One region of the Pontibacter rugosus genome, then DNA from elsewhere that is predicted to be linked to it. Evidence: riboswitches for the same ligand, from Rfam matches in the RefSeq annotation. Region 1 holds a riboswitch; each other region holds the start of a gene.
The links. A riboswitch is a leader RNA that binds a small molecule or an ion and turns the genes downstream of it on or off. The one in region 1 is predicted to bind S-adenosylmethionine.
Positions count from the first base shown of each region.

Region 2: it holds a riboswitch for S-adenosylmethionine, as region 1 does, so the genes downstream of both, metH (methionine synthase) here and ACFQ2O_RS02095 (O-acetylhomoserine aminocarboxypropyltransferase/cysteine synthase family protein) in region 1, are expected to answer to the same signal.
Region 3: it holds a riboswitch for S-adenosylmethionine, as region 1 does, so the genes downstream of both, ACFQ2O_RS11425 (Na+/H+ antiporter NhaC family protein) here and ACFQ2O_RS02095 (O-acetylhomoserine aminocarboxypropyltransferase/cysteine synthase family protein) in region 1, are expected to answer to the same signal.

Region 1 is NZ_JBHTLD010000009.1:968-9,021, forward strand. It holds gene ACFQ2O_RS02085 (homoserine dehydrogenase) at 1-348, opposite strand, end outside; gene metX (homoserine O-acetyltransferase MetX) at 329-1,390, opposite strand; gene ACFQ2O_RS02095 (O-acetylhomoserine aminocarboxypropyltransferase/cysteine synthase family protein) at 1,398-2,720, opposite strand; SAM riboswitch class I at 3,032-3,141, opposite strand; gene xseA (exodeoxyribonuclease VII large subunit) at 3,440-4,999, shown strand; gene xseB (exodeoxyribonuclease VII small subunit) at 4,992-5,255, shown strand; gene ACFQ2O_RS02110 (bifunctional alpha,alpha-trehalose-phosphate synthase (UDP-forming)/trehalose-phosphatase) at 5,531-7,750, opposite strand; gene ACFQ2O_RS02115 (mechanosensitive ion channel family protein) at 8,028-8,054, shown strand, end outside.
Region 2 is NZ_JBHTLD010000046.1:13,705-21,758, reverse strand. It holds gene ACFQ2O_RS07325 (ribonucleoside-diphosphate reductase small subunit) at 1-843, opposite strand, end outside; gene rplU (50S ribosomal protein L21) at 1,448-1,756, shown strand; gene rpmA (50S ribosomal protein L27) at 1,828-2,097, shown strand; SAM riboswitch class I at 2,977-3,085, shown strand; gene metH (methionine synthase) at 3,154-6,867, shown strand; gene metF (methylenetetrahydrofolate reductase [NAD(P)H]) at 7,005-7,961, shown strand; gene ACFQ2O_RS07300 (hypothetical protein) at 7,998-8,054, opposite strand, start outside.
Region 3 is NZ_JBHTLD010000095.1:6,101-14,154, forward strand. It holds gene ACFQ2O_RS11410 (serine hydrolase domain-containing protein) at 1-113, opposite strand, end outside; gene ACFQ2O_RS11415 (DUF819 family protein) at 345-1,604, shown strand; gene ACFQ2O_RS11420 (N-acetylmuramoyl-L-alanine amidase) at 2,433-3,353, opposite strand; SAM riboswitch class I at 3,514-3,617, shown strand; gene ACFQ2O_RS11425 (Na+/H+ antiporter NhaC family protein) at 3,831-5,171, shown strand; gene ACFQ2O_RS11430 (hypothetical protein) at 5,256-5,438, opposite strand; gene ACFQ2O_RS11435 (DUF58 domain-containing protein) at 5,485-6,816, opposite strand; gene ACFQ2O_RS11440 (AAA family ATPase) at 6,816-7,808, opposite strand; gene ACFQ2O_RS11445 (DUF4350 domain-containing protein) at 7,812-8,054, opposite strand, start outside.

The DNA of each region.
Region 1 (8,054 bases):
GCCACCATACTGCTTCTGTAGCTCTACCAACTCAGGCAGGTTCTCCGATACCATTTTCTTGTTGGCTGATACGATGATTTTGCCTGCTTTCAGCGCTTGCCTCACTATAAAAAATGCCTCTTCCGGATCGCTGATGAGCTCGGCAAAGAGATCTATTGTTTCATCTTGTAATAGCTCCTGCGGATCATACGTAAACCTGTTGCTGGGCAGTGTTCGCAGTTTTTCTTTATCACGCACACATATTTTTACTACCTCCAGGTGGGTGTTATCCTGTAGCACATCGTGCAGGCCCTGCCCCACGCAACCAAAGCCAAATATCCCGATGCGTTTACCACTGTTGTTCTTCATAGTTTAATGCTGCTTTTAACTTGTCCTGTTGATAAAAATCTTTGATGGCCTCTGTCAATTGCTCAAATTCCACTAAAAAGCCGTCGTGGCCGTAGCTGGAGTTGATCAGGTAGAATGAGGAGCTTTCTACATGCTCATGCAAGAAATACTGCTCCTCCACCGGAAAGAGCAAGTCTGAATTTACACCTACAATTAGAGTCCGGGGCTTTAGCTGTGTCAGTGCTTTTTCAACTCCTCCCCTGTCGCGCCCCACGTTGTGCGAATCCATAGCTTTTGAAAGCAGCCAATAAGTATAGGCATTGAACCGCTGCGCCAGTTTTTCGCCCTGGTATACTTGGTAGCTGGCCGCCCTGAAATCTTCCGTTATACTATGCCCTGGCTCCTGCTGCGACTCGTTGTAAGTTTTATAGTGTCTGTAAGAAAGCATGGCAATAGCACGTGCCGTTTTCATACCTTCTTTACCTGCATTTGCTGTGCTGCTTTCCCAGCTCGGGTCCTGGCGAATAGCCATGCGTTGCGTTTCGTTAAAGGCAATACCCCACGGTGAGTGGCGTGCATTACTGGCCACATGCACCAGCCGCTCAAATACATCCGGCTGCACCAGTGCCCACTCCAGCGCCTGCTGCCCACCCAGCGAGCCACCAATCAAGGTATGGATGCGCTCCAGCTCCAACTCCTGCCGCAGCAAATCGAAAGCACGCACTACATCCCGGTTCGTGAACTGCGGGAATGTATGGAAGTATGGCTGTAAAGTTTTTGGGTTGATAGACAGCGGCCCGGTAGAGCCATAGCAACCACCAAGTGTATTGGCGCAAATCACAAACCACTCACGCGGGTCGTAAAACTTATCTTCTCCAAAAAGATCGCACCACCAATCGGTAAAATCTGAGCTGCCGGTAAGGGCATGGCACACCCACACAACATTGCTACGCTGAGGATTTAGCGTACCATAAGTGGTATAAGCCAGCTGGAAGCCCGGAAGTGTAGCTCCGGACTCCAGCTGAAACTCTTGTTGATGGTGAAATAACTGAGGTGTTGGCATAGTAATTTTAAACTGCGGCTGGCTCTTCTGCCTGTACTTTAGCAAAGGCTTGCGCTATATCTGCTTTAATGTCTTCTATATGCTCGATGCCTGCGGAAATGCGCAGCAGCGTTGGCTCCACGCCTGCGTTTAGCTGCTCTTTTTCTGACAGCTGCTGGTGCGTGGTAGAAGCAGGATGTATGATAAGGGTTTTGGCATCGCCCACGTTAGCTAAATGGCTAACCAGTTCCAGGCTGTTTACGAATTTCTCTGCCTGCTGCTGATCGCCTTTCAGCTTAAAAGACAATACTCCACCAAAGCCTCGCTTTAGGTATTTCTTAGCTAACGAATGGTATGGGCTGCTCTCAAGGCCTGGGTAATTTACACTCTCTACCTGCTCATGCTGCTCCAGCCATTCAGCCAGCGCCTGCGCGTTCTGCACCGTTCTATCCACGCGCAGCGAAAGTGTTTCGAGTCCCTGCAGTAGCAGGAAAGAATTAAAAGGGCTAATGGCAGGGCCAAAATCACGCAGGCCTTCGACACGGGCACGTATGGCGAAAGCTATGTTACCGAAAGGTCCGTCCGATCCAAAAACTTCCCAGAAGTTAAGGCCGTGGTAGCCTTCGCTTGGCTCCGAAAACTGTTTAAATTTGCCGTTGCCCCAGTTAAAGTTACCGCCGTCTACAATCACACCGCCTATACTTGTGCCGTGGCCTCCAATCCATTTTGTAGCAGATTCAACCACCACATTAGCGCCGTGCTCCAGCGGGCGGAACAAATAACCTCCTGCACCAAACGTATTATCTACCACCAACGGAATGTCATGCTTCTTAGCAAGTGCGGCAATGGCTTCGAAATCCGGAATGTTGAAACGCGGATTGCCGATGGTTTCTACATAAATGGCTTTCGTCCTATCGTCAATCAATTTTTCATAGCTTTCTGCCTCATCACTTTCAGCAAACCTTGCCTCTATACCCAGTCGCTTGAACGATACTTTAAACTGGTTGTAAGTACCGCCATACAGGTAATTTGTGGTAACAAAATTATCTCCGGCCTCCAGTATGTTGTTAAGAGCTATAAACTGCGCCGCCTGTCCTGATGCTACTGCCACGGCCGCCACACCACCTTCCAGCGCCGCAATGCGTTTTTCAAACACATCAGAGGTAGGATTCATGATGCGGGTATAGATGTTGCCAAATTCTTTGAGTGCAAACAGGTTAGCACCGTGTTCGGCGTTTTTAAAAGCATAAGAAGTAGTCTGGTAAATAGGCACCGCACGCGACTGTGTTGTTGGATCTATTTCCTGGCCTGCGTGTAGCTGTAGTGTTTCGAAATGCAATGCTTGTGACATAATTATGCTGATTTAATAAGGTTAGCTTGGGAAAATATAAACTAAAAGAAAGGATGCTGTTGAGCCGCAAAAAGCCTGATTTGTTTACAGCGTAGCCATAGCAGCAGACTTAACATCTGCCACTAAGCCGTTCTGAAAACAGGATTTTTATACTTGGATGATCAACAACAGTAACACATGCTGCACATGGGCGTGCGCATGACAAATTGTTTAGCAGGAGCTAAATAAAGATTTTGCGACAGGTTATACCCTGCCGGTGCAAATGATACTACGAGTTGTGTTGGCTTAATTCCCTTGTTCATTTTCGTATCAATTTATATTCGTCCGGCACCCTGCCGAACTCAGGAATTAGCACCTTAACCACGGTAGTTAGGTTGCTAGCGCTTCATAGAGCCTGTCTCTCCACGCTTCTTTATAAATCAATATCCGCAAAAGGGACAATTGACTTGATGTTGCAATTATACGGGACGAATTTTTAAAAAGCCAAACAAAAACAACATTTTTTCACAACACATACTTTATCCTCCTGAAAATTAAAGCATTAGAGGCCATACATTATTTAACTATACTTGCAGCCGCTTGCATCAGGGTCTCTATTTATCTTTAAATCATGATTTTACATATTTGGTGTTCTGTGTTTTTGTGAAGAAAGCTTTATCTTAGAGCCTTAGGAGCCGGCAATCTGCTGGTAGTGCAGGTGAAATTTTATTGAGCGAGCGATGTCCCATATCTATATCAGCCATAGTATAAGCCACCAGGAACAACCTGGCCCCCTCTCCCTGCATGCCCTGCACCAGCAGATACGCGAGGAGTTGGAGCTTGCTTTTCCAGATAGCTATTGGGTGGTGGCTGAGATAGCACAGGTAAACGTAGACCGCCGCAAAGGCCACTGCTACCTTACCCTGGTAGATAAAGGCGACGATGCCCGGCAAATGCTGGCACAGGCCCGCGCTACTATCTGGGGCTCGCGTTACCAGATGCTGGGCCGCCACTTCGAGGAAAAAACAGGCCAGCCGCTGAAGGCAGGGCTAAAGGTGCTGTTGCAGGCAACAGTGCGGTTTCACGAGCTTTATGGCCTTAGCCTCGACATTACCAACATTGATCCCAACTATACGATCGGTGACCTTGCGCGCCAGCGGCAGGAAACCTTGAAGCGTTTAGAAGCTGAGGGGCTGATGGAGGCGAACAAGGCGCTAGAGCTGCCGATGGTGCCGCAGCGCTTGGCCATTATCTCCTCTGCCACGGCTGCCGGTTTCCAGGATTTTGTGCATCAGCTGCAAAACAATAGCTACGGCTATACCTTCAGCACAACGTTGTTTCCGGCCACTGTGCAGGGCAACGAGGCTCCGGCTTCTGTAGCCAGTGCTTTTGCCAAAATCAGCAAGTATAAAGATCAATATGATGTAATCGTGCTGATTCGTGGCGGTGGTTCCCAGACAGACCTAAGCTGCTTTGATGACTATAAGATAGCCGCATCCATCGGAAAATCTCCGTTGCCGGTGCTGACGGGTATTGGGCATGAGCGCGACGAAAGTATAGCCGATTTGGTAGCGAACACGCGCCTGAAGACACCTACGGCCGTAGCGGGTTTCCTGATTGACAGGTTCAGAGCTGCCGAAGAGTACAGCGAAAGCTTGTTCGATAGCATCCGGATGTTTTCGGCACAGCAGATGAAACTGGCACATGACCAGCTGGAGCGCCTCAGCCATCGGGTAAACAATAACACCAAACAGATATTACAGGCACGAAAGGATAAACTGGAGATACTCTCCCGCGGATTGCTGCTTAAACCAAAGTCCTACATCGAAGCGCAGAAGCACCACGTAAGTAACCTGGAAAAAGACCTTAACTCCGAAACAAAAGATTTGCTATACGAGCAGGAGCGGCTGCTGCAGGAGCTATCGGTGTGCGTGGAAGGCAAAAGCCAGCGCTACTTGCACATGAAGGAGCACGAGCTGAACCACCTGGTGCATTGCCTGGAAACGGAGTCTAACGACAAACTGAAACAGGAACAGTTAACCTTTACCAAGTATAGCGACAAGCTAACGTATGGTGTAAAAAACAAAATGCAGCATGAGAACCACAGGCTAAAGCTGCTGGAAATGAGTGTAGAAGCCAATAACCCAGAAAAGCTGCTGCTGCGTGGTTACACGCTGACTTTAGTAGACGGGAAAATAATTAAAAGTGTAAAAGACGTGAAAGATGGAGACGTGGTGCAAACCAAAATGCAGGACGGCTCCATCCATAGCTTAGTTGTAACTATTGATACTGATGAGTAAGGATTTGAACCAAATGACCTACCGCGAAGCAACGCAGGAGTTGGAGGAAATACTACGTGCCATAGAAAATGATGCCGTAGACGTAGATGAGTTGACGCAAAAGGTACAGCGATCGTCGCAGCTGATTAAGCTGTGCAAGGAAAAGCTGCGCAAAGCCGAAAAAGCCATCGACCAGGTATTTAACGAAGAGAATTGCGAGGTACCGGAACAGCCAAAGCAGAAGGACAGCAAACCAGCAAGCAATACATTGTTTTAGGAGAAATTGAAAAGTGGCTTTTTAAACCTTATCAAGCTGATAAACTTTAGACAATTTCTTTTTCCCTCATTCCTGTCATCTCGACGTCAGGAGAGATCTTTCCAGAATTCCCGATAGATTGATTTCTCACTACGTTCGAAATGACAGTAGCAGGAAATGATGAGGTAGGCCATACCCTACTTACTCTAGACCATCAGCAAGTATAATAAGCCATAAAACAGAAAGCCCCACCTGTACACTACAGATGGGGCTTTCTGTTATTTTATACTTTGCTATCAACCAGTCATCAAAGCACCGCCAGAAGATTGCTCCTGACTACGGCTTTGCACCAGCCTCGACAGCATTTCGCGTGCTTCTTTGCAGGTATCCACATGATACTTAGCTACAGAGTACGAGTTGCCGACTTTTATAGTATACGATTCACGTGGCATGGCTTTGAAAATGTCCTCATCACCCCAGTCATCACCTACGGCCATCACAAACTTGTGCGGGAACTTACTCAGCCAATAGCTTGATGCTTTGCCTTTGTTGATTTCCTGTGCCTTCACCTCCACAGCCATTTGACCATCCAGCACCTGCAGGTTGCTGTTGGATGCAAGGAAGTTTAGATGGCTGGCCAATTCGCGGGCACGCAGCTCACCAAGACCTGTTTCTACGCGGCGGTAATGCCATACCAGCGAGTATTCTTTTTCTTCTATAAACGAACCCGGTGTACGGTCTACGTACAGGTCCAGAATCAGGCGGATATCTTTCTTCCAGTCATCCATTAAACTAAGCATGGTTTGCCAACCGGTGCCTTTCTGTTTTATCCAGACGCCGTGCTCTGCAATAATATCGATGTTCAGGTGGCCCAGCCAATCCTGCATCGTAGCCTTCTCGCGGCTGCTCATTACAACCACCCTATTTTTAGGGCTGCTGCTCAGGCTTTCCAGTAACTCCATCAGTTCATCATCCGGTCTAGCCATGAGTGGGCGGTTACGGAAATCAACTAAGGCGCCATCATACTCCAGGAAGAACAGGCGTGAGCTGGATGAGTCGTAAGCGTCGCTCATCTCCATAAAGATAGCTTCGTCGAGGTAAGACGTAGCCAGCGATAGCTGCTTGATCTTCACATACGACAGGCGGTCCATGAACATGCTTACCCAATGGTGAATGTTGTAGCGCTGAAGCGAGGTTTGCATATTGCGCATGTGCGTAATCTGCTCTTCTTCCGGCATGGTAAGCGCCTGGTGTAGCGCCTCCACCATCTGGTTAATATCGTTCGGGTTGATAAGAATGGCGTCAGAAAGTTCTTTAGAAGCTCCTGCCATCTCACTAAGTATCAATACTCCTTTTTGGTCGAGCTTACTGGCCACAAACTCTTTACATACCAGGTTCATGCCGTCACGCATCGGTGTCACCAGCCCTACATCTGCCATGCGGTAAAATGCTGATAGTGTTTCGAGTGGGTATGAGCGGTAGAAATACTGTATCGGGTTCCAGCTAATGCGGCTATACTTACCGTTGATGCGTCCAACCAGTTCGTCTACCTCCTCTTTCAGTTCCTTATACTTCTCTACAGCATCGCGGCTTGGTACCACTAGCATCAGTAAAGTTACCTTTTGCTGAAACTCCGGGTACTTTTCCAAAAACTTTTCAAAAGCTTCTAATCGCTGCGCTATCCCTTTAGAGTAGTCTAAACGGTCGATAGAAAGTATAACTTTTTCGGCGTTAAGGTTGCCACGGTATACATTCTCCCTTCTTTTGACTTCTTCCAAAGCAGCTGTTCCTGCATACTTATCATAGTCTATCCCCATCGGGAAAGAATCTACCAGCAGCGAGCGAGTGGGTGTATTAATCCAACCATGTGTGCTGCCGTAGCCTACAATGCGGTTTACTGAACTGAGGAAGTGGCGCATGTCATCGTAGGTATGGAAACCTACCAAATCAGAGCCAAGCATGCCCTCCAGCAGCTCTTTTCGCCAAGGCAACAGGCGGAATACTTCGTAACTAGGGAACGGGATATGCTGGAAGAAACCAATGGTACTGTCAGGCAGTTTTTCGCGGAGCATACTTGGCAGCAATAGCAACTGGTAATCGTGTACCCAGATGGTATCTTCCGGCCCGGCCTGCTTTACCACCTCATCACAATACTTCTGATTCACCTTTACATATGTTTCCCATAGCTGCTGGCTATAGACAGCGTATTGGCTGAAGTAATGGAAAGTAGGCCAAAGGGTTTCGTTGCTGAACCCTTCATAAAATTCTTTTATTTCAGTTTCAGTCAGGAAAACGGGATGCATGTTTTCTTTATTGAGATCATCAATAATGCGCTCCTGTTTATCTTCTTCAGATACCACTTGGCCAGGCCAACCTATCCAGAGGTTGTTCTCTTTTTTATAGAAAGAGCCTAAGCCCGTTGCAAGTCCGCCTTCACTTGCCTGATAACTTAGTTGTCCATCCTTCTCTTGTAGTTTTACAGGTAACCTGTTTGAAACAATAATAAGTTTTGCCATGCTTTGTGGTAATTTTCTCAGCCCCTGCTTGCAGCTGGTAATAGTAGGTGCGGTGATACGCTACAGAGCTGCTGAGTACGTTTTATCTCCATCGGTTGACACACATCAACCTAAATCTGCATACGTAAAAAAGGCTTCTACGTTCTCTAATATAGCACAATACCTATTAGCATTTAAATATTTAGCGATATTTATTTAAAGGACAGCACGATAACTTTTAGAGCCGATCCACAGTATTTTCACTTTGATCTTTCCATGCCCTGTACACACGCACCCTATGAAAAACCTACAGGTACTTTACAAT
Region 2 (8,054 bases), on a different contig from region 1:
GTCAAATGGGTTGGTTGAGTTATAGATCTTGCTGCATCCTAATGCTACTAACAGACGGTCGGCCACAAACTCGATGTACTGGTTCATTAACTTTGAGTTCATGCCAATCAGGTCAACAGGAAGTGCGTCAGTTACAAACTCCTGCTCTATACTTACCGCATCGCGAATAATATGCTGCACGCGCTCCTCTGGCAGTTTGTTGTTTAGCATACTATATAACAAGCAGGCAAAGTCGCAGTGCAGGCCTTCGTCGCGGCTGATCAGCTCGTTCGAGAAAGTCAGGCCAGGCATCAAGCCGCGCTTTTTCATCCAGAAGATAGAGCAGAAAGAGCCGGAGAAGAAAATGCCCTCTACTGCGGCAAACGCGATCAGGCGCTCAGCAAAGTTCTCGCTTTCGATCCATTTCAAGGCCCACTCGCCCTTTTTGCCTACTGCCGGCACTGTCTCTAACGCGTTGAACAGATGGTCTTTCTCGCTCTGTTTTTTTACATAAGTATCAATCAACAAAGAATATGTTTCGGAGTGGATGTTCTCCATCATGATCTGAAAGCCGTAGAAGCAGCGCGCCTCTGGAATCTGCACCTCGTTCATGAAGTTAACAGCCAGGTTTTCGTTCACGATACCATCTGAGGCAGCAAAAAAGGCAAGTACATGGCTGATGAAGTGGCGTTCGCCATCGTTCAGATTTTCCCAGTCTTTCAGGTCCTGACTTAGGTCTATCTCCTCTGCCGTCCAAAAGCTGGCCTCCGCCTGCTTATACATCTGCCACACCGCATCGTTCTGAATTGGAAATAAGACAAAGCGGTTTGGGTTCTCTTTCAGTATTGGCTCCATATCACTCATGTTTTAATATAATTAAAGGGTTTTAGGCTCAGGTTTCACTCAAAACCTCTTGTAGTCATAAAATGTTTGGCTCTTGCCTGAGTGGCAGCCAAAGTATTTCGTGACTTCAAATATATAGAAATGAACTTGATTTTCGGGCCGAAAGTTGTTCAATTTATGCACACCCTCTGAATGCGGCATTAGGGCTGTTTTTGGTGGTAATTCACACTGTTATCCACATCTAAATTTTATTATATATTTAAGTTTAAATATCTTTATTTGCCTATAAATTAAGGGATAAGAGCTGGTGAGGTGGTGGTGTTAGGCATGTTGTTTCAGGCAAGATGTTAAAAGATGAAGCATTGTTTATGGCTGGTCTGGTTGAGCTTGGTATAAATATTGTGGAAAAGTGGGTTTGGTTATATTGGCTCCAATGATCTGAATTACAGATTGTTGCAAACTTTTTTAGCAAGTGCTAAAAAAGTTAGTGTGGATATCAACATTGTTTTCCACATGACTGTGTGAGGGTTGTGTAGTTGGTAAACAATTTGTTATACAAGGCGTTGCATGTATCAAATAATTGCCGTACTTTTGCGGACTAAACTTTAAACATACATTGAAGCTGATGTACGCAATTGTAGAAATCGCAGGTCAACAGACCAAAGTAGAGAGCGGTAAGTTCATCTACGCTAACAAGCTTTCCGGCAATGAAGGTGACGCCGTTGAGTTCGCCAATGTTCTTCTTACAGACGATAACGGTAACATTACTGTTGGCGCTCCTTTTGTAGATGGTATCAAGGTAACTGGTAAAATCTTAGGGGAATTCAGAGCTGACAAGGTTCATATCTTCAAGAAGAAGAGAAGAAAAGGGTATAGAAAGTCGAGAGGTCATCGTCAAAACTATACTAAAGTTCTTATCGAGAGCATTGGTTAAGCAGTAAGAAGAAATTAATCGTTGAATCCTTTCAGGCTTAGTTCGCTAACCTGAGTTAAATAGTTAAAAAGATGGCACACAAAAAAGGAGCTGGTAGTTCTAACAACGGCCGTGAATCACATTCTAAACGTCTTGGCGTTAAGATTTACGGTGGCCAGGATATTATCGCTGGTAACATCATTGTAAGACAAAGAGGTACTGCACACCACCCAAGTGTAAACGTAGGTATGGGCAAAGACCATACCCTGTTTGCATTAACTGATGGTGTTGTTCAGTTCAGAAAAGGAAAGAAGAACCGTTCTTACGTTTCTGTACTTCCTAAAGTACAAGCTGAAGCTTAGTATTAAGTATAGCTGATACGAGGAAAGAGGGATGTCGAAAGACATCCCTCTTTTTGTTTTATACTTGTTGCTTAAGGATATCTAAGCCTCATTTAGCGCAAGCGTCCGCTTGTGCCTTAAACCACCGCCGCTAACTGCAACTTATACTTCGCCTACTGGGGCAAGTCTTCAGACTTGTATCCTGCTATGATGTCAGGTTTGTAACTCGACTGGCTTGAAAAGCCATACTTGCGCAGCGGGGGACTATACTTGTTTCGGCCATACTTGCTTAGCTAAGCTTTCGCAACTTCAGCCAAGCTATACTTCCTAGCTTCCGCTTATCCTCTAGCTCCCAAATACCCATTGTTTCATTTTATGCTTTGGAGCGCTCACGGCCGCGAGGCCTCGTCCTCGGGCATCGCGCTGTGTGCCTGAAGCTGCTCCTCGCTCCGCTGCGGGCTGCCCTAGCGGGCACCGCAACATGCACAAGGCGCTCAACCCAAGGACTGGAATCAGTTCTAGTAGCTGCTGATTTCACCATCATTCATATGTAGAATTTGTAGGGACAGGTCGCGACCTGTCCGCTTAATACCATCAGTTACAGCGCTTATACTTCAGCTAGAGCAACAGCACTTCTCCCTCTCCAGTTATTAGGAGAGGGTTGGGGTGAGGAGAATTCCCCTGATCAGCCGCAACGACAAAGTAGTTACTTGCCCAAGAAGCAGTAGCGGAAACCTCCCCACCTTGGACAAGGAGGGGCCGGGGGTGGTTCGCCAAACCTGCTCCACAAACTCCTACACCCAAGTTTAAACAGCAAACAAAACGAACTTGACCCACTGTTCTCCACATTTCCATGCAACAAATTTCTTTTTTCCGCATATAACCCTTTACTTTGCAACATTCTTATCAAGAAAGACTGAGGGACAGGGCCCTTTGACGTCTTAGCAACCATGTTTATAGCTTGGTGCTACCTCCCTCCTGGAGCTACTGCTGCCAGGGAAGATAAGACTGCTCCTACCTTTGTAGGTGTTTTTCTTGATAAGCTGCGTAGACAATTACGAGAAGAAAGACACCGAAATGACAAAATCACATCCGATTTATAAACTGCTGCAAGAGCGTGTGCTAGTGCTGGATGGTGCGATGGGCACTATGATTCAGCGTTACCAACTACAGGAGTCCGACTTCCGTGGGGATCGCTTCCAAGATCATACCGGCGACCTGAAAGGGAATAATGATCTCCTTTCCATTACCCGTCCAGACGTAATCAAAGCCATACATGCTGAGTATCTGGAGGCTGGTGCCGATATCATCGAAACCAACACCTTTAGCGGTACCAGCATCGCCATGGCCGACTACCACCTGGAGCACATCGTGTATGAGCTGAACTATGAATCGGCAAGGCTGGCACGTGAGGCAGCAGATGAGATAGAAGCTAAACTACCGGGCAAGCCGCGCTTTGTAGCAGGTGCCATTGGTCCGACAAACCGTACCGCTTCGCTTTCCCCGGATGTGAACCACCCTGGCTACCGTGCCATCACCTTCGACCAACTGGTGGAGGCCTACTATGAGCAGGTGCGCGGCCTGGTGGATGGTGGTTCTGACCTGCTGCTGGTAGAAACAGTATTTGATACACTGAACTGTAAAGCGGCGCTTTTTGCGATAGACCAGTATGTGCAGGACGGCGGCAAAGAGCTGCCGATTATGGTGTCAGGTACGATCACGGATGCCAGCGGCCGTACCTTGTCTGGCCAGACGGTAGAAGCGTTTTGGAACTCCATCTCGCATGCACCTATACTTAGCATTGGATTTAACTGTGCTTTAGGTGCGCGTCAGCTTAAAACCCACATCAAAGAGCTTTCCCGTATTTCTGATACTTACATTAGTGCCTATCCTAATGCTGGTTTGCCAAACGCCTTTGGCGGTTATGACGAGACGGCACAGCAAATGGGCGAGATTGTAGAAGAGTACCTGAAAGAAGGGCTGGTAAACATACTTGGCGGTTGTTGTGGTACTACGCCAATGCACGTAAAGGTTATCTCTGACCTGGTGCAGCAATATAAACCACGCGTTCCCACCCCCGTTGCCCCTCTTCCTCGCTACAGCGGCCTCGAGCCCCTCACCATCTACCCCGAAAGCCTTTTTGTGAATGTAGGTGAACGTACCAACGTAACCGGCTCCAAAAAATTCGCCCGCCTTATTGTAGAAGAGAAGTTCGAGGAAGCCTTATCTGTGGCGCAGCAGCAGGTAGAAGGCGGTGCCCAGATCATAGATGTGAACATGGACGAAGGCATGCTTGACTCAGAGCAGGCCATGGCCAACTTCCTGAATTTGATCGCCTCTGAACCTGATATTTCGAAATTGCCTATTATGATCGACTCTTCTAAATGGAGTGTGATCGAGGCAGGTTTGAAATGTGTGCAGGGCAAGAGCATCGTTAACTCCATCAGCTTAAAAGAAGGCGAAGAAGCATTCAAAAAAGTAGCTCGCAAAGTGCGCCAGTACGGTGCAGCCGTTGTTGTGATGGCCTTTGATGAACAGGGCCAGGCAGACACCTTTGAGCGCAGAATAGAAATTTGCGAGAAGTCTTACCGCATTTTAGTCGATGAAGTTGGCTTCCCGCCGCAGGACATCATTTTCGACCCTAACATACTGGCTATTGCCACAGGTATAGAAGAGCATAATAACTATGCTGTAGATTATATTGAGACGGTAAAGTGGATCAAAGCAAACCTGCCGCATGCGCTGGTAAGTGGTGGGGTGAGTAACCTGTCGTTCTCGTTTCGGGGCAATGATCTGGTGCGCGAGGCCATGCACACGGTGTTCTTATACTATGCCGTGCAGGCAGGTATGGACATGGGCATTGTGAATGCAGGTATGATGGGCGTGTACAGCGAAATCCCGACGGAACTGCGCGACCTGATTGAAGACGTAATCTTTAATCGCCACCCCGACGCTACGGAAAAGCTGGTAACCTATGCCGAAAAGGTAAAAGGTAAAGGTAAAACAGCTACTGGAGCAGACACAGCTTGGCGCGATGCCCCAGTAGAGGAGCGCCTGAAGCATGCACTGGTGCGTGGGGTGGTGGAGTTTGTAGAGGAGGACACGGAGGAGGCCCGCCAGAAAGCTACTAAAACGTTGGATGTGATCGAAGGTCCGCTGATGGCCGGTATGACGGTGGTAGGTGACTTGTTCGGTGCTGGTAAAATGTTCCTGCCGCAGGTGGTGAAAAGTGCGCGTGTGATGAAAAAGTCTGTCGCTTACCTGCTGCCTTTTATGGAGGCTGAGAAGCTGGCTGACGATACATCAAAGTCAACCGCAGGCACTATATTGATGGCTACCGTGAAAGGCGATGTACACGACATCGGCAAAAATATAGTGGGTGTGGTGCTGGCCTGTAATAACTATGAGGTGATCGACTTGGGCGTGATGGTGTCGCTGGACAAAATTCTGGCAGAGGCCGAAGCGCAGCAGGTGGATATCATTGGCCTGAGCGGTTTGATCACGCCTTCGCTGGACGAGATGGTATATGTGGCGCAGGAAATGGAGCGAAGAAGCATGAAAATTCCGCTGATGATTGGAGGTGCCACTACTTCCCGTGTACATACGGCTGTGAAGATTGCACCGCAGTACAGCGGGCCGGTGGTGCACGTGCACGATGCCTCCCGTAGTGTAACCGTGGTGAGCAGCCTGCTGGGCAGCGACCGTGAAAACTACATTGCAGAAATCAAGGCGGAGTATGAAAAGCTGCGCGAGGATCACTACAGCCGAACAAAAGATCGTGCTTTTGCAAGTATAGAAGAGGCACGAACTAACAAGTATAAAGTAGACTGGACTACAACACAGCCAACCAAACCAAGCTTTATCGGCACGAAAGCATTTAACAACTATCCGCTTTCTGAAATTGTGCCGTTCATCGATTGGACTCCTTTTTTCCATACCTGGGAGCTGAAGCGCCAATATCCGAAAATACTGGATGATGCTGAACTGGGAACAGAGGCGCGTAAGCTGTTTGCAGATGCGCAGGAAATGCTGCAGGAGATAGTAGACAATCAGTTGCTGGAGGCACGTGCCGTGGTAGGCTTCTACCCTGCCAACGTGGAGGCCGATGACACTATAGAAGTATACGCCGATGATTCACGTGAAAACGAGCTGACGGAGTTCCATACTTTGCGGCAGCAAGGCAAAAAAGGACAGGGCGTAGCCAACATGGCTTTCTCTGATTTCATTGCCCCAAAAGAAACCGGTGTGGCTGATTATATTGGTGGCTTTGCCGTATCGGCTGGGTTCGGCATCGAGAAGCTGATTGAGAAGTATGAAGCCGATCATGACGACTACCGCTCCATTATGGTCAAAGCCTTGGCCGATAGATTAGCAGAAGCCTTTGCCGAACTGATGCACCTAAAGGTGCGCCGGGAGTTGTGGGGCTATGCACCGGAAGAGCAGCTGAGCAATCAGGATCTGATCAAAGAGCAATACAAAGGCATTCGGCCGGCACCAGGCTATCCTGGCTGCCCTGACCATACCGAAAAGATCACGCTGTTTAACCTGCTGCAGGCCGAGGAGCAAACCGGGATCATACTTACCGAGAACCTGGCCATGTACCCGGCTTCCTCGGTGAGTGGTTTATACTTCTCCCACCCGGAGTCGAAGTACTTTGGCCTGGGCAAAATCGGTGAAGACCAGGTGGCAGACTTGGCTAAGCGCAAAAACATGCCGCAGGAAGAGCTGGAACGCTGGCTGTCTCCAAACCTGAACTATGAGCCAAAGCCGCTGGCGCAGCAGGCGGTATAAGTTTCAGACATTAGACGCTAGATATTAGATGTTAGACTTTTCATGCAGTGCAAAAATCTAGTATCATAACCAACATAAATCGTCTAGCATCTAATGTCTAGTATCTAACATCTAGAAAAAGCACCTGAAAGCAATACATGAAAGTAACGGATCACTTTAGAAACGCGAATGGCAAAACGCTGTTCACGTTCGAAATACTGCCGCCCCTGAAAGGCGAAAACCTGCACACCCTTTACAACCACATCGACCCGTTGATGGAGTTTAACCCGCCGTTCATCGACGTGACGTATCACCGGGAAGAATACATTTATAAGCAGCGGGAGAATGGCCTGCTGGAAAAGCGCTCTACCCGCAAGCGTCCCGGTACTGTAGGCATTTGTGCGGCGCTTCAGGGCCACTATAAAGTAGACACTGTGCCACACCTGATTTGCGGTGGCTTTAACAAAGAAGAAACGGAGAACGCTTTGATAGACCTGCACTTTTTAGGTATAGACAACGTGCTGGTATTGCGTGGCGACTGTGTGAAAAGCGAGGCGCGTTTTGTACCAGAACCAGGAGGGCATCACTATGCCACTGAACTTATTGACCAGGTGGTCAATATGAACAATGGCGTTTACCTGGACGATGAGCAGGCTAACACGAATGGCACAAATTTCTGCATTGGCGTGGCGGGCTATCCGGAGAAACATTTCGAGGCGCCTAACTTAAGATCAGACCTGCGCTGGTTAAAGCGTAAGATAGAGCTTGGTGCTGATTACATTGTAACGCAAATGTTCTTCGACAACCAGAAGTACTTCGACTTTGTAAATCTTTGCCGCGAGGAAGGAATAGACGTGCCGATTATACCTGGTTTAAAGCCACTCACCACCAAAACACAGCTGTCGCTGCTGCCAAGCCTCTTCCACATTGATATCCCCTGCGATTTAGCGGATGCTGTAGAAGCTTGTGCCGACAACAAAGCTGCCGCTCAGGTGGGGGTGGAGTGGGCCATCAAACAATCGAAAGAGCTGATGGAGTTCGGTGTGCCTTGCCTGCACTACTATTCTATGGGCAAGTCAGGCTCTGTTAGAAAGGTAGCAGAAGCGTTGTTTTAAACATCCTGTAAAGCAGCATAAGGCGTGAGGTAAAGTTTATACTTTATCCCACGCTTTTTTGTATTGGCGCCTCCCGAAAATAACTAAGCCAGC
Region 3 (8,054 bases), on a different contig from region 1:
CTGTGCTGGTAAAGTATACGTTCGCCTTTAGCAACAAGTATAACGGCACCTGGCGTGTCAGCGGTGTAATGCTTGCTTAATAGTGCGTTTAATTCATCCTGTAGTGTAGCCATATTTGTCTGTGGTTTGATTGCAAGCCTACAGCAAGTATAAGCTGCTGCTGCTTTACAGAACATATTTCACCTAAATATATAGTAATTCAAGTGTGTAGTTGGCTTTGCGCGCTTGGAATTTCTAACTTTAAAGTTTCAAAGTAGCCAAAGAGGCGCTGTGGCATATACATACAGCAGCGTTTCTAGCAGGCTCTGAAGCATCACCCTAACTTTCATACACCAAACCAACTCATGACCGAAGTAAGCGAACCGCTGATTACCAACGAGGCTGTGGTACTGGGCATGTTGCTCATAATACTTGCCTGGGTTTTTCACTCATCCAGCAGCACCCGTCCTTTTTGGGTTAAGTTTTATAAAATAGTACCCTCTGTGTTGCTCTGCTATTTTATCCCGGCACTACTGAACACGTTCAACATTATCTCTGGCGAAACATCACAGCTATACTTTGTAGCGTCCCGTTTCTTTCTGCCGGCGTCCCTTATTCTGCTTACTTTAAGTATAGATTTTAAGGCGTTGCGCATGCTGGGTAGCAAAGCCGTTATCATGTTTTTTGCTGGTACAGTTGGTGTTATGCTGGGCGGACCGCTGGCACTTTTTTTAGTAGGTTCTGTTTACCCGGATGTACTTTATACAGGCTCTGATGAAGTATGGAAAGGTCTTTCTACCATCTCTGGGAGCTGGATTGGCGGTGGCGCAAACCAGGCGGCCATGCTGGAGGTGTTTGGAGCCAGCAAAGAAGCTTTCGGGCAAATGATTGCTGTGGATGTATTGGTGGCCAACGTGTGGATGGGTTTCCTGCTGTACTGGTCGCAGAAGCCGGAGAAGATAGACAAACTGCTACACGCCGATAGCCGCCCAATTAAAGAACTGAAAGAGCGTCTGGAGGGATTGCAGGCGGGAAAGCGTATGCTTCCTACCACCACTACCACTATGGTGGTGTTGGGTGTGGCCTTTGGCTTAACGGGTTTATCACACTTCCTGGCAGACATCATTGCCCCATACTTTGCCGAAAACTTTCCAGAACTTGCCACTTACTCCATCACCAGCGGCTTCTTTTGGTTGGTAATTATAGCCACAACAGCTGGCCTCGCCTTATCCTTCACTAAAGCCAGTGAACTGGAGAGTTATGGTGCTTCCCGCTTCGGTTCTGTTTTCCTGTACTTCCTGGTAGCTACCATCGGTATGAGTATGGATTTAGGCGCGGTATTGGATAACCCGATGCTCTTCCTGGTAGGTGCCATTTGGATCCTGTTCCATATCGTGATTATGCTTGTTGTGGCCAGGATCATCAAAGCTCCGTTCTTCTATGTGGCGGTGGCCAGCCAGGCAAACATTGGTGGCGCAGCCTCAGCTCCAATTGTAGCAGTAGCTTTTAATAAGTATCTTGCTCCGGTGGGAGTTTTACTTGCTGTTCTTGGCTATGCTGTTGGTACCTACGGGGCTTACCTGTGTGGCCTGATGCTGCAATACGTATGGAACCTGCTGGCTTAAGTTAGTTTACCCATAGTTGAGAATCCCCTTTAAGAAATTAGTATCTCTTAACGGGGCTTTTTGTGTCTGGTAGCTTTAATGTTAAGGAGTGGTCTGTAGGTACCATTTCACAAGTATACGTTTCATAGCTGAAGATATCGCACGGACAGGTCGCGACCTGTCCCTACAGGATATACTAAAGCTCCGTCAGCAGAGACTATCTGAATGATTCCAGTCCTTGGGTTGAGCGCCTTGTGCATGTTGCGGTGCCCGAAAGGGCAGCCCGCAGCGGAGCGAGGAGCAGCTTCAGGCACACAGCGCGATACCCGAGGACGAGGCCTCGCGGCCTTGAGCGCTCCAAAGTATAAAGTGAAACGACAGGTAAGTGGGAGCTGGAGGATGAAAGGCAGCTAGGAAAAATAGCTTGTTTCAAGCTACGACATACAGTCGCTATGGAAGTATGGCCGAGGCTGTACAGGTATGGCTCTGCGAGCCAGTAGAGCTGAAAGCTCTACACCAAAGAAGGCACTAGCTGCAAGCTAGCGCCAGCATGTATGAACTTGCTTTACAGAAAAGATATGGGACAAGATAAGGCTGCGAGCTTGTGCCAGAGAGGTTAGTTGCAAACACATATGTTACCAATACAGCCGATGCTTGCGCCAGGTAAGTTGTAGAAAGCAGCAACGGAAAGTATGGCTTTCCAAGCAAGTGGAGTCACAAACCCTACACCACTTTAAGACACGAGTTAGAAACTAATCCCAGCGGAGGGAGCAGGACGATAACAGCAAACAGCAAAGATAGCTTAATTGAATATTTTAAGAACAGAGGCTATGAAAGCTTATACTTCTTTTACATATACTTCTGATACAAATTATATAGTATAACCTTATCCTTTTCCGTCAGAACATCATTAACCTCATCCTGAACAAAGTGCAGCTTAAAGGCACGAATGGCAGCAGGCAAATCACGGGTGTCAAAGCCGATGATGCGTAATGCCTCTTTAGGATTGAATATAAAAGGTATGGTAGAGACTGTGTCTTGTGGCTGTAAGATAATGGCTGGGGCCGTACCAGTGCTATCTGAAATGACGATAGGAGCAGCTGGTTGTAAATACTTTTCTAGTATGCCTTCATCGTACCACAAGCCATAGCCGTGTTCAGCTAGTTTCTTCCACGGAAATGTGTGGTTAGGGTCGTTTTTGCGTGTAGGAGCAATGTCGGAGTGGCCGATAAAATTAGCTGTTGGTATGTTATACGTTTTCTTCAGCATGTCCAGCACCTGCAGCAAGCTAGCAGTCTGAGCTTCCGAGAAAGGTTCAGCGCCATTATTGTCCAGTTCGATGCCAATGGAAGAGGAGTTAAGGTCTGTGTCGTTGCCCCAACGTGCAGCCCCGCCATGCCAGGCCCGGAGGTTATCGTTTAGCATGTGGTATACTTTGCCGTCGCGGCCAATCACATAATGAGCACTAACTTGTGTGCTGGGCTGGGTGAAGGTGTTCAGGGTTTGCTCCGTAGAGTTTTGTGCGGTATGGTGAATGACTACAAAGTTGGGCCGCCGCATACTGAAATTAGTTGTTCCCACCCAGTAATCACCTTGCTTTAGTTGCTCTTCTCCTGGTGTAAGGGCAGGTGTTACCCGTAGCTGTTTAGCGAATGCCTTCACCTGTTTATGATGGGCTTTATTGGTGCTGGCATAGGGGTTAGGTGTGCAGGCAGTGAGCGTGGCACAGGCGAGCAGTACAGATAAAAGGGCGGAGGCGTTATACTTCATGATCATCATTTATACGCCTCAAGCTATACAAATTACCTTTATCAACGCAAGCAAAAATTGCAAGAGCAGCATGCATTAGGCTATCTTGAGTTAGAAAACCTGTACTGATAGTTTGCTTTTTTGATTATCGTGACCTTACCTTTGTGCCATCTTTATGCAAGATTTATAAAGAAGAGGGGAGAGAGCAGGCTCAGAGAACCTCTAGCAACCACGGCTGCTGCCGTAAAGGTGCTAACACCTGCCCAGGTTTGGGAACTATAAATTATTCCAATGCGCGTATTACTTCAAGCTTCTATTTATCCGGTTTATACTTCTGTAACAGCCCTTGTAAACGGTTGTTGTTGCTGTTGTTAAAACTTTCTCGCAACTAAGGTTGCCTATTATCCGCCTGTTCCAGGCAAAGCAATCAATGTTTTTTAACTAATATTAAGCTGGTGGTACAGGCATGCCTTGTGCGCTCACCAGCTCCTCATTTTCATGAAACAGATCAAACAGACAGGAGGCTATGCCTTGCTGCCCTTCCTGGTTTTTGTATTCACCTTTTTAAGTGCAGGAATTCTGCTGGATGATTTCTATGCGCTTCCAGCACCTGTGGCGGTAGTGCTGGGTATAATTGCAGCTTTCTTCATACTTCGCGGCTCCGTAGAGGCCAAAGTGGAAGCACTTATCCGTGGTTGTGGCGATACCAAGATTGTAACCATGTGCCTTATTTACCTGTTGGCTGGTGCCTTTGCCACTGTTACCAAAGCCGTAGGCGGTGTAGATGCTACTGTAAACCTGGGCCTGAGTGTGTTGCCGGTGCAGTATTTAGGCCTTGGCGTCTTCTTGCTGGCAGCGTTTTTATCTACAGCTACAGGTACTTCGGTAGGGGCTATTGTAGCGCTGGGGCCGATTGTGGTAGGGCTGGCAAACCAAAGCCATACTTCGTTGCCGCTGTTATTGGGCACGCTGCTGGGGGGAGCTATGTTTGGTGATAACCTGTCTTTTATTTCTGACACCACTATTGCCGCCACACAAACGCAGGGATGCAGCATGCGCGATAAATTCCGCGTTAATATCCTGATAGCCGGACCCGCTGCGCTGGTTACACTGGTGCTGTTGTTGATTACCGGCCTGGCAACACCGGCAGTACCTGGTGCGCTGCCGGCGGTGCAGGAGGGTTACTGGTTACTGGTTTTACCATACTTGCTGGTAATCGCGCTGGCCATTTCAGGTATGAACGTGTTTGTGGTGCTCACGCTAGGCACCCTATCTTCAGGTGCACTAGGGTTAATTAACCATCAGCTGGATGTGCTGCAGTTTAGCCGCAGCGTGTACGAAGGCTTTACAGGTATGATCGAGATTTTCCTGCTCTCTATGCTGACAGGTGGCCTGGCGCAGATGGTAAGTGAGGCCGGAGGGATAGCCTTCCTTCTGAAAAAGATCAGCAAAGCGACAAAAGGGTATACATCTGCACAAGCAGGTATCGGAGCCTTAGTAGGTGGAACCAATACGGCTATTGCTAATAATACCGTTTCGATCGTGGTAACAGGTGAGGTTGCCAAAGAGATCAGCACCAAGTATAGCATTGATAAGCGAAAAACTGCTGCTATTATCGATGTATTTGCCTGTGTGGTGCAGGGGCTGCTACCTTATGGTGCACAAATTCTGATCCTGCTCAGCTTTACGGAAGGCCAGCTTTCATTCATAGATGTATGGTCTTATGCCTGGTACATTTACTTGCTGCTTGTCTTTGCACTGTTAGCCATTTACACGCCTTTCGTGGATCATTTTCTGGCTAAAGAACCAGCGGATGAAGCTACAGTGGCTGCTTTATAAAGGTCAATTTTGAAAAGGGGAGACACTGGCGGTCATTCTATTGTCTCTCCCTTTACTACCTCCTCCGCTGGCGCTAGCTTGCAGCTAGTGCCTATTATGGTGTAGAGCTTCCAGCTCTACTGGCTCGCAGAGCCATACCTGTACAGCCTCGGCCGTACTTCCATTGCCGCTGCTTTCTGCTTCCTCGAACAAGCCCATTATGGCCTCGGGCATCACGCTGTGTGCCTGAAGCTGCTCCTGAATGAAGAAAGGGAGGTGTTTCTGCATTGCCGCATGTACAGGGCTTATACTTTATAAATGGAAACTATACTTGTTAAATCAAGCCTCGTGATTTCAGCTCCAAATACTTGTTGATGGTATTAACCGTTAGTTGCTTAGGTGGTGTAAGTATGGCGTGTATACCATGCTGCTGCAGCTGCTTTACAATTTGTCGCTTGTCAAAATCAAATTTTTGGGCGATTGCCTTGGTGTATACTTCCGCTGTGTTATTAGCAGGCTTCTCCAGCAGCGCATGCAGTTCTGTGTTTTCAAAGAAAATGACTACCAGCAGATGGTGCTTCGCTAAAGCTCGCAAGTACGGCAGTTGGCGCTGCGCGCCGTTCAATGTCTCAAAATTAGTGAAGAGCAGTAACAGGCTGCGTTGTTTTATTTTACTACGTACCGTAGCGTACAAGCGCTCATAATCTGTTTCCTGGTACTTGGTGCGTTGGTTGTATAGTAGCTCCATAATGCGCCTTATCTGGTCAGATTTGCGCTGGGCTGGCAGCAGGTTACTTATTTTGTTAGAGAAGGTGATGATGCCTGCTTTATCCTGCTTTTTCAGGGCGATGTTGGAGATGACAAGGGAGGCGTTAATGGCATAGTCCAGCAGGCTTAGTCCTTCAAAAGGCATTTGCATCACACGGCCTTTGTCAATCAAACAGTATACTTGCTGCGATTTTTCATCCTGGTAACTATTCACCATCAGGTCTGCCTTACGGGCAGAGGCTTTCCAGTTGATAGTTCGTTGGTCGTCTCCGGCTACATAAGGCCTTATCTGTTCAAACTCGGAGCTATGGCCAATTCGACGTACTTTCTTCACGCCAAACTCCTGCAGCCTGTTTGAAATGGCCATCAGTTCATACTGCCGCATCTGCACAAAAGAGGGGTATACCGGTACTTCCTGGTCCTGGGCAAATCTGAAACGGCGTTTCACGAGCTGCAGTGGGCTCATAGCATACACATTGATGGCACCAAACAGGTAGCTACCGCGCTTGGTGGGGCGCAAGGTGTAATGGATGACTTGGGTGCGCCCTTTGGCAACAGCCGTTTTAAACAAGCTGTCGCGTTTCTGGAACTGGAAAGGCAGCTCGTCAATCACCTCGGTTTTAACGGGAAAGTTATACTTGTTCTCCAGGTACAGGTATACATCGTTGTCGCTGCCGTTCGACAGTTTTTCCTGCATACTACGGCTGGCAAACATGCCTTGCCTGTTATTATATAGCAGGAGAAAATCCAGCAGTGCAAGCAACACCAGCACGCCTAACGCAACCTTAGCAAAAAGGAGCAGCAGGGGCATAAAAAAAGCCAGCACGAACAGGCATACCAAGCTTGCTAAGCTAAAGTATAGCCTGTTTGTAAAGTATAAACTGCGGATTAACTGCACTAGCGTGGCACTTCTATTTTTTGGATAATCTGTTTGATGACCTCATCCGGCGTAATGCCCTCCATCTCCCGATCCGGTGTCAGCAGAATACGGTGGCGAAGTATGGCGGGTGCTAATTCCTGCACATCTTCGGGCGTTACAAAGCCACGGCCACGTAAGGCTGCCAAGGCTTTAGAGCTATTGAGCAAAGCTATAGAGGCGCGTGGTGAGGCACCTAAGTATAGCGATTTGCTAACCCTTGTCTCCCCAACAAGCTGCGCAATATACTCCAGTAGTTTCCTGTCCAGATGCACTGATTGCACGGCCTTTCGAAGCTCTAGAAGTTGTGCGGCGGTAAGTACAGGCTGCACGCGCTCCAGGTCGCGTTTTAAGCTCGCTCCCTGGTGTTGCAGCTCTAGTATGGTCACTTCGTCAGCCATGCTAGGGTAATCAACCAGCACTTTAAACATGAAGCGGTCTAGTTGTGCTTCTGGTAAACGGTAAGTTCCTTCCTGCTCTATCGGGTTTTGCGTAGCCAGTACCAGAAAAGGAGCGCCCAAAGCATATAGCTGCCCATCGTGGGTAATATGCTGCTCTTCCATCACCTCGAATAAGGATGCCTGTGTTTTGGCCGGAGCACGGTTTATCTCATCTATCAAAACAATGTTAGCGAAGATAGGCCCTTTTTTGTAGTCGAAGGTAGCAGTGCCCGGATGGAAAACAGAAGTGCCCAATACATCAGAAGGCATCAAATCTGGTGTGAACTGAATGCGGCTAAAATCTGCTTGTATGGTGCGGGCAAGTAACTTAGCGGTAAGTGTTTTGGCAATTCCCGGTACGCCTTCAATCAATACATGGCCATCAGCGAGCATGGCAACCAGCAGGAGCTCCACCAGATTTTGCTGGCCGACAATTATTTGCCCGAGTTCCTGCTTTATACGTTGTGCCGCCTCGTGTAAGGTGCTATAGTCAGTTTTGGTTTCCTGATGTGTGATAAGTGCGTCTTCTTGCATTGGTTATAAGTTGGCAGTTGGCCTTAATGAGGTTTGTCTGTAAAAATCTTCCAGTTTAATGTTGAGCAGCAGCAGTGTCTGGTCGCTGATGGCTTTGCTTTGTCGGATGCTCTGCATCAGGTCGAAAACTTCAGCTACTAATGTTGCATCGGCTCCTGACTTTGCCACAATCCGCTCCCGCAGTTCTTCATCCCAGGTGGAGGTGCTCACGTGATAGTGCAGCCGCAGGTACTCCATAAAATAAGC